Regions from separate parts of the Sanguibacteroides sp. AM78-02pH3A genome, predicted to be linked through region 3. Evidence: riboswitches for the same ligand, from Rfam matches in the RefSeq annotation. Region 3 holds a riboswitch; each other region holds the start of a gene.
The links. Region 3 has a riboswitch for cobalamin ahead of PGR74_RS04855 (PepSY domain-containing protein). Riboswitches for the same ligand answer to the same signal wherever they lie in the genome.

Region 1: it holds a riboswitch for cobalamin, as region 3 does, so the genes downstream of both, PGR74_RS04355 (TonB-dependent receptor) here and PGR74_RS04855 (PepSY domain-containing protein) in region 3, are expected to answer to the same signal.
Region 2: it holds a riboswitch for cobalamin, as region 3 does, so the genes downstream of both, PGR74_RS04305 (ribonucleoside triphosphate reductase) here and PGR74_RS04855 (PepSY domain-containing protein) in region 3, are expected to answer to the same signal.

Annotation. Positions count from the first base shown of each region.
Region 1 covers NZ_JAQEHX010000002.1:371,951-378,599, reverse strand. The annotation lists gene ruvB (Holliday junction branch migration DNA helicase RuvB) at 1-489, opposite strand, end outside; gene PGR74_RS04370 (nucleoside deaminase) at 603-1,040, opposite strand; gene PGR74_RS04365 (phosphoglycerate kinase) at 1,220-2,413, shown strand; gene PGR74_RS04360 (MarC family protein) at 2,512-3,105, shown strand; cobalamin riboswitch at 3,310-3,512, shown strand; gene PGR74_RS04355 (TonB-dependent receptor) at 3,691-5,655, shown strand; gene PGR74_RS04350 (YncE family protein) at 5,684-6,649, shown strand, end outside.
Region 2 covers NZ_JAQEHX010000002.1:358,079-364,727, forward strand. The annotation lists gene PGR74_RS04300 (anaerobic ribonucleoside-triphosphate reductase activating protein) at 1-214, opposite strand, end outside; gene PGR74_RS04305 (ribonucleoside triphosphate reductase) at 196-2,343, opposite strand; cobalamin riboswitch at 2,446-2,626, opposite strand; gene PGR74_RS04310 (cation diffusion facilitator family transporter) at 2,784-3,689, opposite strand; gene zupT (zinc transporter ZupT) at 3,700-4,503, opposite strand; gene PGR74_RS04320 (ABC transporter ATP-binding protein) at 4,690-5,712, opposite strand; gene PGR74_RS04325 (iron chelate uptake ABC transporter family permease subunit) at 5,714-6,649, opposite strand, start outside.
Region 3 covers NZ_JAQEHX010000002.1:487,619-494,267, forward strand. The annotation lists gene PGR74_RS04845 (cob(I)yrinic acid a,c-diamide adenosyltransferase) at 96-665, opposite strand; gene PGR74_RS04850 (histidine phosphatase family protein) at 693-1,259, opposite strand; gene PGR74_RS04855 (PepSY domain-containing protein) at 1,270-2,742, opposite strand; cobalamin riboswitch at 2,911-3,132, opposite strand; cobalamin riboswitch at 3,216-3,412, shown strand; gene PGR74_RS04860 (TonB-dependent receptor) at 3,519-5,897, shown strand; gene PGR74_RS04865 (hypothetical protein) at 6,137-6,649, opposite strand, start outside.

The DNA of each region.
Region 1 (6,649 bases), 120 kb from region 3:
GCTACGGGTAGTGGCTCCTATCAAGGTAAAAGGATTCAATTGTATTTGTACGGAACGGGCAGCCGGTCCTTTATCGATCATAATATCGATTTTAAAATCCTCCATGGCCGAATAGAGATACTCTTCCACGATAGGGCTCAACCGATGAATCTCGTCAATAAAAAGGACATCGTTCGTTTCCAAATTAGTCAGTAAGCCGGCTAAATCGCCCGGCTTATCCAGCACCGGTCCGGAGGTAATCTTTATTCCTACTCCCAACTCATTGGCAATAATGGCAGATAAAGTTGTCTTTCCCAACCCGGGAGGCCCATGTAATAAGACATGATCCAACGACTCGTCTCTCATTTTGGCCGCCTGTACAAAAATCTCTAAATTATCCACAATCTTTTTTTGTCCCTGGAAATCACGAAAGGTCAAGGGGCGTAACGCCTTCTCCAACTCTTTCTCACTTTCAGGAACATTCCCGCTTCTTATATCAAATCCAGCCATCTATTTTTTTTTACCTGTTTCAAAACCGAATCCCAGCCTAAAAGGATTCGTCGTTTTCTTTTTCGAGTCTCAAATGTATAAAAACTCCATCGCATATACAATGCGGGAAAGAATTAATCACGTTTACGAACAAAAAATGCCTTCAGTAAATCGGCGCATGCTTCGCCCAACACTCCGGCTACCACTTTGGTCTTCGGGTGAAGTATAGGGGGAGTCAGCCTCGCGTATCCCCGGTGCGGGTCCGATGCTCCATACACTAACTCTCCCAACTGAGCCCACGCTAAAGCCCCCCCGCACATAGTACATGGTTCCATCGTCACGTAAAGCGTACAGTCATTTAAATATTTTCCTCCTAACGAAGCGGTTGCCGATGTAATCGCCAACATTTCCGCATGAGCCGTCACATCATTCAATCTCTCGGTTTGATTATGGGCCCTGGCAATAATTTTATCCTTGCAAACAACAATCGCTCCCACGGGGATCTCCCCTTCCGACTGAGCAATATAGGCTTCTTCCAAAGCCTTTTTCATAAAAAATTCATGTTTATCCATCTGATGTATCGTATGAATAGCTAAAGTCTGCATTTTTTTCGAGACCTACAAATTTTCTCTCTCATTTCCCGACAAACCGACTCCCCGATAGCCTTTTCACTTTTTTTCTTTGTTTAAATTCATTTTATACATACCTTTATCATGACAATTACGTAAGAATATATCTAAACATAAATAATATGCAGACGATTGACAATTACAATTTTAAAAACAAAAGGGCGTTAATTCGAGTCGACTTTAACGTACCTATGAATGACAAATTCGAAATTACAGATGATACCCGCATGCGGGCTGCCATTCCAACGATAAAAAAAGTATTGGAAAAAGGAGGTTCTGTTATTCTCATGTCTCATTTGGGACGTCCGAAAAACGGACCGGAGGATAAGTTTTCTTTGAAACACATTCAAAAGCACTTAGAGGAGTTATTGCATACCCCTGTTAAATTCGCGGAAGATTGTGTCGGAGAACAAGCCCAAAAGATGGCAGCCGATTTAAAACCGGGAGAAGTACTTCTATTGGAAAACCTTCGTTTCCACAAAGAGGAAGAAAAAGGGGACAAACAATTTGCCAAAGAACTGGCCTCTTTAGGAGACGTATGGATCAACGACGCCTTCGGAACCGCCCACCGGGCCCATGCCTCTACTGCCGTGATCGCCGAATTTTTCCCGAACGACAAACTTTTCGGTTATGTCATGAAAGGAGAATTAGAAAGCGTGGATAAAGTAATGCACAATCCGACCCGTCCTTTTACAGCCATCATGGGAGGTTCGAAAGTATCCTCTAAAATCGATATCATCATGAATCTGATGGACAAGGTGGATAACCTGATTTTGGGCGGTGGTATGACTTATACTTTTAAAAAAGCATTGGGTGGTCATATCGGAAATTCGATTTGCGAAGAAGATAAACTGGATTTAGCCCTCGATATCCTAAAAATCGCCAAAGAAAAGGGGGTTAATTTAGTGCTTTCCAACCAAACATTAGCCGCCGACGCTTTCAGTCAGGACGCCCACACTCAAATTGTAGACCCCATGAATATCCCGGACGGCTGGGAAGGTTTGGACATCGGCCCGGAAACCCGAAAGGAATTTGCAAAAATCATCGAAAATTCAAAAACCATTCTTTGGAACGGTCCCGTAGGCGTGTTTGAGATCCCCAAATTTGCCGAAGGAACAAAAGCCATCGCCGAAGCCATCGTGAAAGCAACCGAAAAAGGGGCCTTCTCGCTTATCGGCGGAGGAGACTCGGTCGCAGCCATCAACCAATTCGGTTTAGCCGACAAAGTCAGCTACGTCTCTACGGGAGGTGGTGCATTGCTCGAATATATCGAGGGCAAAAAGCTCCCCGGAATCACGGCTATCCGGGAAGAATAATACAGGAAGCACATATACAAAAAGGTATTGTCTTATTTATTCTACAGACAATACCTTTTGTTCTTTTTTAATATGTTGCTTTTTTATATTTTTGCGACATGGAATTAAATTTTAGTATTAAAGAGATTTTTACGGCCTTTATGGTATTGTTTGCCGTGATCGATATCACCGGTTCCGCTCCTATAATCATGAATCTAAATAGTAGCGGGAATAAGGTCAATGCGGAAAAAGCAACCGGAATTTCTTTAGCTATTTTTATCACGTTTCTCTTTGCCGGCGACGCCCTATTAAAACTATTCAATATCGATATCTCTTCCTTCGCCATAGCCGGAGCTTTGGTACTTTTTGTATTAGCGATCGAAATGACTTTTAATATCGAGGTTTTCCGCAATAATGGTCCGGGAGGTTCCGCAACCATCGTTCCCGTGGTCTTTCCTTTGGTTGCGGGAGCTGGAGCTCTCACGACGACCTTATCTCTCCGTGCGGAATGTCATGTCGTTAACATCATCATAGCCATTATTTTAAACATGGCAGTAGTTTATATCGTATTAAAAAACGTCTCTTTGGTGGAACGTTTGATCGGAAAAGGAGGAGTGTACGTATTACGTAAATTTTTCGGTATCATATTATTGGCTATGGCCGTCAAATTATTCACGACCAACTTGACAAGCCTACTTAACTCCTTTTCCTGATTAACCATTGTTATCTTCCCCGGACGATTGTCCGATAATGCTCCCATCTTTCAGTGAATCGACTGTAAGTACATTATTCTACCATACCTATCCATCATTGTAACAGCCTTTATTCAGACAGGCAATATTCCTGTATTTTCGAAATCGAATTTTTAATTGCACATTTTATTTGTTTATTACTAAATACTATCTAATTTTGCACCCGATTAAACAATCGATTTTGGTGTCACCTTTCGTTTTACGGAAGGTGGTGAAAAGGGAATCAGGTGAGAATCCTGAACAGACCCGCTGCTGTAAGCTCCACCGAAATTTTCGAACAATACTCACATCCACTGTTTCGACACGAAATGGGAAGGGCGTTTGAAAACGGAGTAAGTCAGAAGACCTGCCAATATCGTTATAATCTGAAGCTTTCTGGGAGTAGAGCTTGGATATAAACGTGAACATTATCCGATTTATTCTTTACGACAAAAGAGTAACTTCGTTATTTGTACCGCAGGATATTCTCCAGAAGGCTGTTTATTACTTTAATGACAGCTAAAAATGAATTATTCGCATCTTATAGCTCTGAATTTATGGTTGTTGATGACACCGGGAATTTATGCCCAACAGCAGGACACAACTAAAATGTATCATATAAAGGAAGCCGTTGTTTCCGCCAAGCAGATACAAAAAGAGATCATTCCCGTCCAAATTTTATCCGGAGCTACTTTACAAAAATTAAGCGTCCACTCTGTCGCTGATGCTTTACGCTATTTTTCCGGAGTACAAATTAAAGATTACGGGGGAATCGGAGGGTTGAAAACCGTTAATATCCGGAGTATGGGTACTCAACACGTCGGAGTTTTCTATGACGGGATCGAGTTGGGAAATGCCCAAAACGGAATTATCGATTTAGGACGTTTTTCGTTGGACAATATGGAGTCCATTTCATTATACAACGGACAACGAAGCGCCATTTTCCAATCGGCCAAAGACTTCGGTTCAGCCGGATCCATTTATATGGTCTCCAGGATCCCCCGATTCAATCCGGAGAAAAAATACAATGCCAAATTTACCTTTAAGACCGGTTCCTTCGGGTTGGCCAATCCCTCCTTTCTGCTGGAAAACCGACTCGGTAAAAATATCGACGGTTCATTAAGCGCAGAATACATGTATACCAACGGAAAATACAAATTCAGTTACCGGAAGAAAAACGGTTACGATACCACTGAAATACGTAAGAACGGGGATGTATACGCCATTCGAGCAGAATACGGTCTTTTCGGCAAGCTCAAAGAGGGAGAATGGAAAGCAAAAACTTATTTCTATCATTCGGAAAGAGGATATCCCGGAGCCTCGGTACGTGAAGAGCCCGGGAAATTTAAAAATCAGGATCGACAATGGGATTCCAATTTTTTTCTACAAGGCTCCTTTAAAAAGTACTTCAACCGTTACAGCATGCTTATCAACGGCAAATACGCTTACGATTACCTGCATTATCTTTCCGATCCCCGCTTGGACGCTTCTACGATGTATGTAAACAACCACTATCGCCAACAAGAGGTATATCTTTCTTCCGCCAACCTGTTCAACGTTCTTCCCGGATGGAATCTAAATTTATCTGCCGATTTCCAATGGAATAAATTGAATGCAGACCTCGTCGATTTTGTCTATCCTACCCGTTACACGGGCTTAATCGCACTGGCTACGGCTATTAATTTCCAGCGTTTGAACATACAGGCAAGTCTACTGGGTACCTTCGTCAATGATAAAACTCGCGTTACAAATGCAGCTGCAGACAGTAAACAAAAGTATACCCCCACCATTGTCCTTTCCTGGCAACCCTGGGAGGAAAAAGATTTGAATTTCAGGGCATTTTACAAACGAATATTCAGGATGCCCACCCTGAATGATCTGTATTATACCTTTATCGGGAACAAAAATCTGGCTCCGGAATACACGATCCAATACGATTTCGGTATCACCTATGCCCGCCAGTTTACCTCTTCGGCACTAAAAAGTTTAGAAATTCAAGTCGACGGCTACTATAACGAAGTAACCGATAAAATCATCGCCATTCCGATCTCCAACCAATTTCGCTGGACAATGATCAATTTGGGAGAGGTCGAAATTCGAGGAGTGGATGTTGCCTTACAATCGCATTGGAATTTCAAACGTCATTGGTTGCTCGATACCCGAATAAACTATACCTACCAGAAGGCTCAGGATTTCAGTAAACCGGGAAGTCCTTTTTACGGAGATCAGATCCCCTATATTCCCTGGCATGGCGGATCCGCAATCCTGAACGGCAGTTATAAAAGCTGGGATTTGAACTACAGCTTCATCTATACCGGAAAACGTTACGAATCGAGCGCCAATATTCCTGAAAACAAAGCCAAAGAGTGGTATACAAACGACCTTTCGGCTTCCAAGACATTTCTGTGGAAGAAGGCAAAAATCCGATTGACGGCAGAAATCAATAACCTGCTGAATCAACAATACGAGGTCGTGGAGTGTTATCCCATGCCGGGTACCAACGTAAAGTTTACGATCAATATAGAAATCTGATACAAATAAACCTTTAATCTTTTAAAGTATGATCAAACTAAAAATTCATGTAGGTATACTCTTTCTGGTAGGAAGCTTTATATTCTCTTCCTGCCGGAACGATGATGAAGAGATCATCTCTTCGGTTATCACCCAAGTAGCGCCGAGCGATTCGGTCTCCGGTCCCATTAAGGGATTCTTTCTGTTGAACGAAGGAAATATGGGCAGCAATAAAGCCACTTTGGACTACTTCGACTACACGACCGGAAAATACCATAAAAATATCTTTCCGGAAAGAAATCCTTCGGTTGTCAAAGAACTCGGAGACGTAGGAAACGACATTCAAATTTACGGAAACAAATTATACGCGGTTATCAATGCCTCCAATCTGGTGGAAGTCATGGATGTCAATACGGCCAAGCATATCGGAACAATTTCTATTCCGAATTGCCGATACATCGTATTCGACAAAGGATACGCTTATGTCAGCTCTTATGCCGGAAAAATAGAAATAGATCCCAACGCCCGGTTAGGGTATGTAGCCAAAGTGGATACGGCTACCCTGCAAATACTCGACTCCTGTTCCGTGGGGTATCAACCGGAAGAGATGGTTATTGCCGGAAATAAACTATACGCAGCCAACTCCGGAGGGTATCGCGTTCCCAACTACGACAATACGGTATCGGTCATCGACCTGAACAGTTTTAAAGAGATTAAAAAAATTCCGGTAGCCATCAACCTCCACCGGATGAAAATCGACCGGAATGCCAATATCTATGTTACCTCCCGGGGAGACTATAAAAACATACACTCCAACACCTATGTCATCGATCCGAGAAAAGACATCGTCACCGACGTTCTGAATTTCCCGGCAAGCGAGCTATACCTTTGCGGGGATTCGCTTTACGCCTACAGCACGGAATACAGCAAAATCACCGAAAAGAACACGGTCACCTACACCATATACAATACCAAAACAAAACGTATCGTAACCAGAAACTTTATCAAGGACGGA
Region 2 (6,649 bases), 130 kb from region 3:
TAACAACTCCGTCCAACCATTGTCGGCGTTTGGACAGAAACGAAAATAGTTCCGCTTCCGTCCATTTTTGATTATTCGTAAAAAGTTCCGGTAGGACAAGGGAGGGATTGTGACAATAACCGCACCGGAAATTGCATCCCTGGGTAAATATAACGGCGGTCACTCTCCCTTCCCAATCGATCAGGCTCTGTTTAATCAATCCTCCGATTCGCATATCGCAATTTCTTCCGTGATACTGTTGTCAAAATGTTTCCGGTCGTCAAACTCGGCCCGTTTTCCGTTGTTCCATTGACTCACTGGACGCATGTAGCCGACGATCCTGCTGTATACTTCCGACTTCGCTCCGCATTGGGGGCAGGTAAAATGTTCTCCGGCTATGTAACCGTGGGAGGGACATATGCTGAAGGAAGGCGAGAGCGTGATATAGGGTAACCGGAATGCGGAAGTTACTTTCCGTATCATGTTTTTAGCGGCTTGGGCGGAAGTCCGGTGTTCCCCGGTAAAAACGTGGAAGACGGTTCCTCCGGTATAAAGGGTTTGAAGCTGATCCTGTTGTTCGAGTGCTTCGTACAGGTCTTCCGTAAAATGTACCGGTAAATGGGTGGAATTCGTGTAATAAGGTTGTGCTCCTTTTTCGAATTCTTTCCGGTTGGCCACGATAATGTCCGGATATGCGGCCGTGTCCAGTAAAGCAAAACGATAGGAGGTACTTTCTGCCGGAGTGGCTTCCAAATTATAGATGTTGCCGGTCTCCTCCTGAAATTCGGTTAAAATGTCCCGCATGAAAAGCATTGTTTTTTGAGCGAATTCTATTCCGTCCGAATGGGTGATAGGTACTCCTAAGAAGTTGAGGCAGCATTCGTTCATTCCGTTTATCCCGATGGTAGAGAAATGGTTTTTCCAGAAACAGTCGTAACGTTCGTGTACGTGTCTGAGGTAGTATTTGGAGTAGGGATAAAGTCCTTTTTCGGTATAACGTTCAATGACTTTTCGTTTGATCTCCAGGCTATCTTTAGCGATTTCCATCAAATAACGTAGACGTTGATAAAAGTTTTCTTCCGATACGGATTCATAACCTAAACGGGGCAGATTGATAGTAACGACACCCACGGACCCGGTAAGCGGGTTGGCAGCAAACAGTCCTCCTCCCCGTTTCATCAATTCCCGTTTATCCAAGCGTAAACGGCAGCACATGCTGCGGACATCGTCCGGTTTCATATCGGAGTTCACGAAATTGGAAAAATAGGGAATCCCGTATTTGGCCGTCATCTCCCATATCCCTTCGTGTTCGGGATTGTTCCAATCAAAATCCGGAGTGATATTGTAGGTCGGGATAGGGAAGGAGAAGAGACTGCCGGAAGCATCACCTTCGTACATTACTTCGGTAAATGCTTTATTTAGTAAAGTGACCTCCGCTTGGAAGTCGCCGTATACTTCTTCCTTGATTTCTCCGCCGTGAACAATCGGTTCGTTTTTTAAGAAATCCGGAACAGTTAGGTCCATGGTAATGTTGGTAAAAGGGGTTTGGAAGCCGACGCGTGTCGGTACGTTTAAGTTAAACAGAAACTCCTGTAAGCATTGTTTTATCTGTTTGTAATCCAATTGATCGTAGCGGATATAAGGGGCCAGGAAGGTATCGAAATTGGAGAAGGCCTGAGCCCCGGCGGCTTCTCCCTGCATGGTATAGAAAAAGTTGACAATTTGTCCTAAAGCTGTCCGGAAATGTTTGGCCGGTTTACTTTGGGCTTTTCCCTCAACTCCCCTGAAACCGACTGTTAGTAAGTCTTTCAGATCCCATCCGACACAATACACGCTTAAAAATCCGAGATCGTGAATATGAAGGGCCCCGCTTTTGTGAGCTTCGGATATTCTCTCCGGATAGAGATTGTTTAACCAGTAATTGGACGTGATCTGGGTGGAGATATGTTGGTTTAACCCTTGTAGAGAATAGGACGAATTGGCACTCTCTTTTACTTTCCAGTCGCTTAAAGTCAGGTAATCGTCCATCACTTCGATATTGGTAAGCAATACCTTGGAATTCCGGATCTGTTCATGTTGTTTCCGGTAAAGCAGATAAATTTTCAATAAATTGAAATCTCCGTGTTGCAAGAGTACCTGTTCAACCGTGTCCTGTACGATCTCCACGTGGGGAATGACTCCTTCTGGGGTGTCGGTTTTTAGAATTTCAATCACCTTGTTGCAGAGTTCGCGTGCTGTTTTACGATGAGGGTTTCCCGTTGCTCGCGTAGCTTTAAAAATCGCTTGTTCGATTTTTTCCGCTTTAAAATCGCAAATCTCCCCGTTGCGTTTTACAATTTTTGAAAAAGAGCTGTTTTCGTTCATTCTTAAAGGTTTTAGTAATGAATAAATAAATTTACTATAACCTTGGGTAAAATGAGAATAGTCCGATAGGCAAGCCTTCTCCTCGCTTTTCACCCGAAAGTTACGGATATATCGCAATCGGCAGGTCTTCTGACTCGCTATTTTCGACCTCCTTCCCATCGGTTATCCGACAGTGGATCTCTTGATCGAAAAACAAAAAAAGCTTACAGCTACGGGTATAGTCCCGGATTTTCACCGGATTCCCTATTAATCACAAACGTGAACCGAATGCATGACGAAAGTAAATAAAAATAAGATAGGATATATCGTAATCTTTGTTTTTAACAATAATTCTAAGTGGAATATATTGTTAATAAACTTATATTAAGTTGTTTGTGTGTATGAATAGGAAAATTTTGTATGATATTTATTTAATAAAGTTTTCATTTTTGGGAAACATTTTAGTCTGAATATTCTTTTTGGCAATCCTTGCAATGAGATCCCGGTGCTTCAAATTCCAACGTGGCATGAATAATGCCGATATGCTCCAATTCATGTTTCAAATCGCATTTTACGGTTTCCATTTGGGACATGTCATCGATGACGACGTGTACGGTAAGAGCGGTTTCGGTCGTGCTTAAAGCCCAGATATGCAAATGATGAAATCCTTTTACCCCGCGGGCAGAGGCAATGGTTTTTTCGACCTGTCTGTAATCGGTTCCGGCGGGAACCCCGTCTAAGGACAAGCGAATACTGTCTCGCAGCAATCCCCAAGTGGAATAAACGATGATGACGGCAATTCCGATCCCGATAAGCGGATCGATGATATTCCATCCCGTGTTGGCGATAATCAATCCGGAGACCAAAACACCGATGGAGACCAAGGCATCTGCTGCCATATGTAGATAAGCTCCTTTTACGTTCAGGTCCTTTTCTTTATCTTTCATAAACAGCCAGGCCGTGATCCCGTTGATGACTACTCCGACTCCGGCAACCCAGGCGACGGCGTCTCCGTCGACCGGCTGAGGATGGAATAGTTTGTTGATGCTTTCTCCCAAGATGAAGCCTACGGCAATCAACAGGATGACGGCATTTAAAAGGGAGGCTAAGACCGTGCTTTTTTTGTAGCCGTACGTGTATTTGGTATTGGCTTGTACGCGGGAAAGCCGGAAAGCCAGCATGGCCAATACAAGACTGAAGACATCGCTTAAGTTGTGTCCCGCATCCGAGAGTAATCCCAAAGAATTAAACCAGAATCCCGCAACGAATTCAACGACCACGAAAGCCGTGTTTAACGTGATCCCTATGATAAAAGCTTTATTTAGACTGGTGATTCTATGGTGGTGATGTTCGTGCGTATGTTCCATATCTTTTTGGTTATGCCAATAAAATTAAACTTAAAGCCATGATTCCCATTCCGGAGATAAGTCCGTAGATGGAGATGTGGTGTTCTCCGTATTCCCGGGCGGCAGGAAGTAATTCATCTATGGAAATAAAGACCATGATACCTGCGACGGCTGCGAAGATACATCCCATCAGGACGGGCGACATAAAGGGCATGAGTACTAAATAAGCCAGAAGAGCACCGGTCGGTTCCGCCAGGCCGGACAGAAGGGAATAACGAAATGCCTTTTTACGATCTCCGGTTGCATGGTAAATAGGAACAGAAACGGCAATACCTTCCGGGATATTGTGGATGGCGATAGCGACGGCTATTGCAATTCCTAAAGTCGGGCTTTCCACTGCAGCCGTGAAAGTAGCGATACCTTCCGGGAAGTTATGGATGCCGATGGCCAGGGCCGTCATCAGTCCCATGCGCATCAATTTTGTATCCTTGGGGGGAGGGGTATCCATACTTTCTACGGAACGAACTTCGTGAGGATTTTCAAAGGAAGGTACCAGACGATCGATGATACCGATCAATGACATTCCCGCGAAGAAGCAGAGGACCGTCATGGTCATACCGTATTTTGAACCTAACTCGGCCGTAAGGGAAGTTTCCGCCTGTTGGAAGATTTCCACGAAAGAGACGTATATCATTACTCCCGCGGAGAGTCCCAGCGAAAAGGAGAGAAAACGTTTGTTCGTGTGATGGGTGAAAAAAGCGATCAGGCTACCGATACCGGTTGCCAATCCTGCAAGTAAAGTCAATAATAACGGAATAAATAAACTTTCTTTCATGAATTCGATATTATCCGGGTTATACCCGATGTTTTCCGGAGATTTCGTTTGGTTTATTTTACAAAGATAGATTTTTTACGGGTATGAAAAAGCCTCGGTAAAGAAAATGAAAATTCATTTTTTGGGACATGGGATGGACGTTTTCGGAGTGCTGCAGAGGACCATCGTTTCTCGGGAAGGTTTAAGTTAGGGTAGGGATTTTAAAAGATCGGTCAATTCTTCGAACGAGTGTACGGGGATTTTTTCTCCCCCGGAGGGAAGAAAACTCATCTCCCGGGCCGTTTTTAGTTTTAATATCGGGTAAAGAGTGGAAGGGTAGGGATAGAAAAGGCATATGTAATGGTTTCTGTTTAAAACGTTGATCGCCCAATGTTTTAAGGTTTCGTCTTCCGCCTCGACGATGATATGGCGATCTCCCCGTATGGGCGGATAATAGTTTCCCTGGGTAAGGTCGAATTTTATTTTTTCCCGGTCGAATAGCGTATCCATGCTGTTATCGAAAATCAGGTCTTCCGTTACCCCGCAACGTAATCCTTCCGTTTTCGATAGCAACCATAGCCGATCCGCCAGAATAAGGGCTTGTTCTATATCATGGGTGGATAACAGAATCGTTTTTTGTTGTCGGTAAGCAAGGGTATGCAGGAGTTGCATGATCTCTATTCGGCTCGTTACGTCTAAAAAAGCGGTGGGTTCATCTAAAAGAATTACCGGACATTCCTGGACCAATGCTTTGGCTATCATCGTTTTTTGTCGTTCTCCGTCGGATAGTTCGGCAACGTAATTATTGAATTTGTTTTCTATCCCCACGGAACTCATAGCCTCTTCGATGATTTTGTGGTCACGTGCATGGAGTCGTCCGAAAAATCCGGTATGCGGTTGACGTCCTAAAGAGATTAATTCATAGACGGTCAATCCTCCGGCCTGTGTCCGGTCCGTGAGTACTACCCCTATTTTTCGGGAACGCTCTTTTTCCGAATAGTCGGATAAAGGTTTCCCTTCGAGTTGCACTTCTCCCGTTAATGGGGGTTGGAATGATGCGAGTGTACGTAAAAGCGTGGATTTACCGGCCCCGTTGGGTCCCAACAGACAAACTAATTCTCCTCTATGGAGTTCGAAAGAGAGGTGTTGCTGGATTGGATTCGTCTCTTTCCGGCCTTTCCTGTATCCGATGGTCAGGTCCCGCGACCGTACGATGGGATTATTTTGCATATTAGTTGAAGTATTGGATCTTGCGTTGTTTAATGATGACGTAAATGATCACGGGGGCTCCCAATACCGGCGTTACGGCATTTAACGGGATGATGCCCGATTCCCCCGGTAATACGCATATCAGATTACATAATAGGGCAATGGCCCCTCCCAGCAGCATGGTGTTCGGAAGGAGAGAATTATGGTTCGAGGTGCCCAACAGGAGTCGTGCGACATGAGGAACAGCTAAGCCGATAAAAGCGATAGGACCGCAAAAGGCCGTTGTGACTGCTGTTAATAGCCCGGTAGCGATCAGTAGCATATGACGGATACGGCGGATGTTTATACCTAAGTTCTCGGCATATCGAGTGCCTAACAGAAGGGCATTCAGGGGTTTTGTCAATGATAAGGAGAGGAGCAATCCGATGAGACAGGTAGCGGAGAAAAAGGGCAATTGTTCCATAGATACTCCGCCGAAATTTCCCATCCCCCATATAATATAAGAGTGTACCCCTTCCGCCGTGGCAAAAAAGTTCAACAGAGCAATGACGGAAGAAGCTATATAGCCGATCATAATACCGATAATTAACAACATGATATTGCTTTTCGTCAGTGTAGAGAAAAACAGAATCATTCCCATAACTACCATGGAACCGATAAAAGCTCCCAGAATGACGGAAAAAAAACCGGATAAGTTGAATGCGCCCGCTGAAATAATGCCTCCTCCCAATAACATGACAAGGGCGACTCCCAAGCTGGATCCGGTCGTAATTCCTAAGATGGAAGGGCCGGCTAAAGGATTGTTGAAGGCTGTTTGTAACATCAAACCGGAAGCCGCTAATGCCGCTCCGCATAATAGGGCCGTAATACATTGGGGAACGCGTGATTCCCAAATAATAAATCTCCAACTCGCTTTTTCGACTTCCTGTCCGCACAAGATGTCCCAAACGGCATCAAC
Region 3 (6,649 bases):
TTTAAATTTCACTTGCCAGCTTAACACGATGCAAATATAGCGCGGTGCAAATTTATTTTGGTAGTTTGTAAGATGAATTTTTCAAATATTGTCGTTTAAGATTTTTTCTTGTATAGAAAAGATTGCCAACGTTCTTCTTCCGTCCCTTGTAAATCCATTTCATAGCGGGCCAGCGTGAAAAAGAGATCCGATAAGCGATTGATGAACCGAAGAATAACCGGAGTGACCTCCTCTTCTTTGTTTAATGTCCATAACCGTCTTTCGGCTCGTCGGGCGATGGTGCGAGCCATATGACATTGAGCGGAAACGAGGGTCCCTCCCGGAAGAATAAAATGTGAGGAGGGATGTCGGATAGCCGATTGCCATCGGTCTATTTCTTGCTCGCAGCAAATATCTAAGTCTTCGGGAAGCGGATTCGGATTTTGGGGACGTAAGGCGGTAGGAGTTGCCACGTGGGACATAACGGTCATGAGGGATTTTTGAATGAAATGGAGCATCTCCTGCCACTCGTGCCTTTCTCCGATTTGGGCCCGGATAAGTCCGATACAAGAGTTCAATTCGTCCAGGGTTCCGTTGGCCTCGATGCGAGGATCGTCTTTGTCGACCCGTTTTCCCCCGTGTATTCCTGTTGTTCCTTTATCTCCTCCTTTGGTGTATATTTTCATGTCTGTAAGTGTCGATAGAATGTTTGTTTATAAAATCTGAAATAAAATGCAGGCCGTATTTTCCATAATTGGTAATTCGGTCATCTCCATGGCTTTTTTTCCTTGCAGGTAAGTGGCGATGGCTCGGTTAAAGGCTCCGTGGCCTACGGCGACGATTCGTTTTCCCTCGTGATATGTCTTTAAATACCGAATGAAAGCGGCAGCCCGGTTGAACAGTTCATCTACCGATTCGACACTATCCGGTAAATCGCTCCAATTTACATCGTCCAATTGTTGTCCCGTGTATACGCCCCAGTCCATTTCCCGGAGCAGGGGGGTCGCTTCAGGCTCCAATTCGTGAAATGAAGCGATTACTTCGGCCGTCTCCCGGCTTCTGGCCAGATCACTGCATACGACGGCATCCACTCTTTCATTTTTTAATTTCTCGGCTAACTTTCTTGCTTGTTCAATACCTAACGGGGAGAGGGTGCCCGGGAGTTGCCCTTGCAAAATATGTTGTTGATTTTCTAACGTTTCCCCATGACGGGTAAGAGTGAGTTCTATCATGGCATCTCTTCTTTGATTCTCTCCCGCGAAGGTAATAAACAAATTCAAGTTTTTGTTACTATCGTCTTTTTACCAATCTGATGATGTATTTTACGGATAAAACAATCCCGCTCACGGAGACAAAGGTACATCCGAGCAAAAGTCCCCACATGACGATTGTCCATAATACGGGACGATCGATTAGAAATTTGAAATCCAACCGGTGTAATCCCCGGAAGGCCCAGCGTTTCCAACGTCCGTTGTTATCATAATGTTGCGGTTGAAAAGATTTCAAATTATAATAATAGCAATCTCCGGATTCATTATCCAACGTTACTTTATAGACAGGTAGAGGTAAAGTTCTGCGACGGGAGATGTAATAGTTATCGTATTCTTCCATTTTGACGATGGTGTAGTGAACCGTATCGGCCGTCAGTTTCTTTACGGCAGCGTAGATCGTCTCTTCGGTGATTTGAAAAGGGCGTATCGAGTCGGCGGATGCATCCAGAATAATTTCTTTTTCCACTGTCCGTAATTTGTAAAGTGGTATATCGTTGTAATTACTCCAGGTAATCTCTTTTACAGGACCATGTGTTTTCGATACTTCGGCAATAGCCTTCCGGTAATCCAGATTATATTTTTCGATGGGAGGAGCAGCCGGGATGGAAGGACGGCTTCTGAACGCGTTACCTGCCTTTTTGTTATTGTTGAATAAATTGGAAAAGGTGGGTGATATGGGCGCCCATGCACTGAATAGCCAAGTACAGATAAAGATACCGAAAAAGAAACCGGTGATGTGATGCCAGCGGAACCACGGCTTTGTATAGGGAGAATGAAGAAAGCCTTTCCGGCGGGCCAGCCAGTAGGCTCGGATTCCGAGAAAGATTCCACTGATGCACATGATAAGGCTGAGTAAGCAACTCCAATACAAAAGAGTATCCCATTTTTGTATATCCTGTCGAATAGAGGTGATGTATAACCAATGGGGAATAGCTCCTATCCAGGCCCAAAAGCGTTGTTCCCGGGAAGAGAACTGTAGGATATTTCCGGTACGGGAAGAGATATAAAGTTGGTAATGTTCCGGTCCGTCAAAATAGAATTTGTAGATAGGCAGGTCTTTTTTCAATTGTCCGAAAGGAATCCATACCTCTAATTTGCGGAGTGTATCGACCTCGGTGATGTTACGATCCGGACACCAGTATTTGGCTCTCTCCTCGCAAAGGGAATAGATGGGAGAAGGGAGGATATAGGTACTGTCGGCGTAGAGATCGGTTACTTCACGCCATCTGCCGTAATGGAAAACCGGTTCGCCGAAGGGATTGTTTAAATTAAAGTTGTTCGAGAGTACATTTTGGGGTAAACGTTGCCGTATCTCGTTGATTGCGGGTAGACGAGAGGTATCCAGGGCTTCCTGGCGAGGAAGTCTTTTGTCCGGTCCTACCCGGGGAAAGGAGTGGTATATCAATACTATACCGGAAATGCACCATAAAAAACACAGTATACAGAGTAAAAGTCCGAGAATCCGGTGTACGTGAATAAAAAATTTAATCATATCTTTTTAGTTTATAGTTTTATAAATATGTTGCTTACTTCACGCCAGGAATTCATCGGAACTCTTATCGAATCGCTCGATAACGATTCAATAACGGCTTGATAGTTAAAATCTTTCATTTTTGATGAAAAACATTTCAGTAACGCTATCCTTAACCCCGAGCATATGCGTTAACTATTGGTTTCGGTAGGTCTCCTGACTCGCCCCGGATAGATACCTTCCCATTCCCTCGTATTCGCTGGAACAGTGGTGTAAGAATTTATCCGTCATATATCTTCTTTTCAGAAGAAGCGGGCATCACAGTAGCGGGTACTGTACCGGATTCTGACCGGTTTCCCTCTTGTGTGTTAGTTAGAATGATAACACAACACCAAAACGCTGCAAATGTACAATTTTTTTTGAAATGATGTTATTTCTGGAAAAATATCATGAAATAAAAAATGGTAATAGTGTTTCTAATAAAGAAATTTGTATTACTTTTGTGCCGTTTTGGTGCGATACCTCTTTTCTTGAGGTGAAACAGAATAGGGAATCCGGTGTGAATCCGGAACTGTACCCGCAGCTGTAAGTTCCTGTAAAAGAATTTTGTACTTCAATGTCACTGGTTGAAACCGGGAAGGCGGCAAAATTCGGAACAAGTCAGAAGACCTGCCAAAGCACGTAAACCATAGCTTTCGGGAACAAAAGCGAGAGGAGAAAGATAAATTTATACTTTTTACTCATGTACCCTTAAACTATGTTAATAATGCTTTATTCATTATTAATATATAGTTTTTATGAAAAAAGTTGTTGTACTAACATTATTGTTACTGGTGTGTGTCGGCTCTCTTTTGGCCGAAGATAAAGACAAAAGGAAAAAAAAGAGTATCACGGATTCGATTTTTAATATTGAAGAAGCGACGGTCTTGGGAAAAAAGAAAAGAATGGAATTAATGGGACTGAATGTACCTCTCAGATTCGTTCCGTTAAATGTATCTCTATTGTCTGCAAAAGTGCTTGAACGGAAAGGAATTACCGAATGGGTGGATGCCGTTCGTTTTCTGCCTGGCGTCCGACTGGGCAACCAGGGCGGTTTGTGGAGACGTTTTTACGTCGGAGGCTCCAATATGCCGGCCGTTTTAATGGTGGACGGTATTCGGGATGACCGGCAGAGTATTAACACGTTTCCTTTGGGGGATCTTGCTTCGGCGGAGTCTATCGAAGTGCTTCGCGGACCTGCAGCCATCCTTGCCGGTTACGGAGCCATGGGAGGTGTTATCAATATTGTGCGTAAGAAAGCCTCTCCCGAATTTTTGGCGAATGCCCGTTTCAGTTATGAAAGGTGGGATGTAAAGAAGGTAAGTTTGGGATTCGGCGGTAAATTGGTCGGACCGGTAGAGTACATGGCTAACTTGCATTACGCTACTTTTGGAGGTTGGCGTCGTATGTCTCCTCAGCGTTTATCCGGAATAGCGACATTGGGAGCTACTTTAGGCAAGAGCAGAGTTGATGTCGCCTTTGGTTTTGAAGACGACCATTATACGGTCGAATTGGGGGCTGCTCCTTATATGCCGGGGGATATGGTGGATATGGCTACCGATAAAGTGGTTATGCGTAAGGGAGATCGTCATCCAACAGCCGATTTCGGGCAGGTTTATAATGATTTTGCCAATGATTCGCATAGCCGGAAAGGGTATAATATAAAACTTGATTATGTTTATACCTTTACGAACGGTTTGAAATTGAAGGAGGTTTTTGCTTTTGATCACAGCTATCACCGGACTTCCGGAGTAGGAAGTCTTTCTTACAAAAGTGCGAAAACTCCCTTTGAAGGAGCGGATTACAAATATTATACGGAGAAGAACGGGGTTCGGGAAGCGACTTATGTGGATATAGATTCTTTGCGCCGTTTCGGGGCGAGCGGTTTTTTCCCGCGTCACGATACTTATAACAACACATTAGAGTTAACCGGCGATGCGGAAATAGCTTCTACAAAACACCATTATGCTATCGGTTGGAATTGGTCGTTATTTGATATGCGACAATATTGCGGTTGGGATAACGGAGATACCTACGGTCCGGGAACCGATGTGATGTTGTCCGTGAAAAATCCGGAACTTGTACAAGGGTACTGGATACAGAATGTATCTTCCATTTACTTGAGAAAATGGTATACAAACGGTATCTATTTCCGTGATGTATTTGAATGGAATGATAAATGGAAATTCATGGCTTCCGGGCGTATGGATTTTTACAAGAGAAGAATGATGGCCAATTTTCCGACGATCGACGGGAAATCGTTCGATTACGATAAAAAAGATATGGGAAAATGGGCGAATTTTCATGCCTCAGCTTTTACCTGGCATGTGGGAGCTGTTTATTTTCCCCGTCCAGAATTATCGATTCATATTGCCCACGGGTCAGCCTTTACTCCGAATACGACGACATATCGTGTAAATAATATCTATTTGGATAAAAACGGAAATTCGATTAATCCGGATAAGGAAGGGGATCAAATTTTCAAACCCGAACGGGATTACTCTTTTGAGACGGGAGTTCGTTATACTTTTAACGAGTGGTTGGATGCAAGCGTAAATTTCTCTTACATCCGTCGTACCAATATGGTTACGAACGTGGGAACCCGTGAGGTGGAAGAAGAGCAAGGGGATGGAACCGTGGAAGTGACTAAGATGACGGTTAATGCGCAGGTAGGTAGAGCCGATATGAAGACACTGGATATGGATGTTACGGCCCGGATTTTACCTACTCTTTCTTTGAGGGGGGCTTTATGTTTGTCGGATTATCGGATACGCTCCATTCGGGAAAGTAGTGCTTTCCCCGAATATAAGCAGACGGGGAAAAACATGCGAACCACAGGAGTACCTCGGACTACTTTCTATGTGTTTGCCGATTATACTGTTCCGACGGGGATATTTAAGGCTTTGTCCTTTCATTTGAGTGGAAACTTCCGGGACAAAATTTTCCGGGATGTAGCTTCCCGATTGTATTATCCCTCTCTTTGGTTGATGGATGGAGGCGTATTTTATACGATAAAGAGTCATATTACGTTAGCATGTAATGTAAATAATATATTTAATAAGGAGTATTTCGAATCATCCAGTCCGGTACAGGGTACTCCGAGAAACTATCAACTTTCTGTGTCTTATAAGTTTTAAATAGGATTTTGGGGTTTTAAGTGAGCTGTTTGACGAAAAAATTATTCAGCTTTTTAGGTATGTATTTTCGAATCTTCTAATTGACATTCGTCAATTGTAATTTAGATGATAGCCATTCCCTGTATACGGCCATACGGTCGTGAGGGAATGGCTATTTCGATGCACGGAACATTATTTGTTTGTACAAGTTGTGAATGTTCTCGGATTTAGGTTTCGTAGTATGGTATGAGTGTTTCTGATTATCTTACTGGTACCCATTTGACAGCATCGGCAATTATCAGTTGAAGATATTCACCGAATATTTTATTCGTAACGGAAGCCCCCCGGTCGTCCAACACGACACGGGATTCTCCAGCCGGTAAAGTGAACGTGCCTAAGGATACCCAGACTTCTTCCGGCGACAGGGTGGAAGTAACCGGTAGCCAGTCTGAAGTTTCTTCTCGGTTTTCTATGATGATTTCCTCTTTTCCCTTGGGGGTGTAGACGGTATAGTAGTTTTTCATCCCCGGGTGGTCGGCTGTACATAGTTTTCCGTCACAAGCGTCAACAATACGGGGTCGGTGGATAAGTATCTCGTATTTCCCTGCTTCCGGGAGGTTTGCTGTCCAGACTGCTTTGAAATTTCCCGTGCTTGATTTTTTGGTGAAAGCACTACGAATATGTTTGCCGTAGAATTCCTGCGATAAAGTAACAATCCAAGCGTTGGCTTTCGAGTTTTCTAAATAAGTGTACTCTTGGGCGTCTTCTTTTTT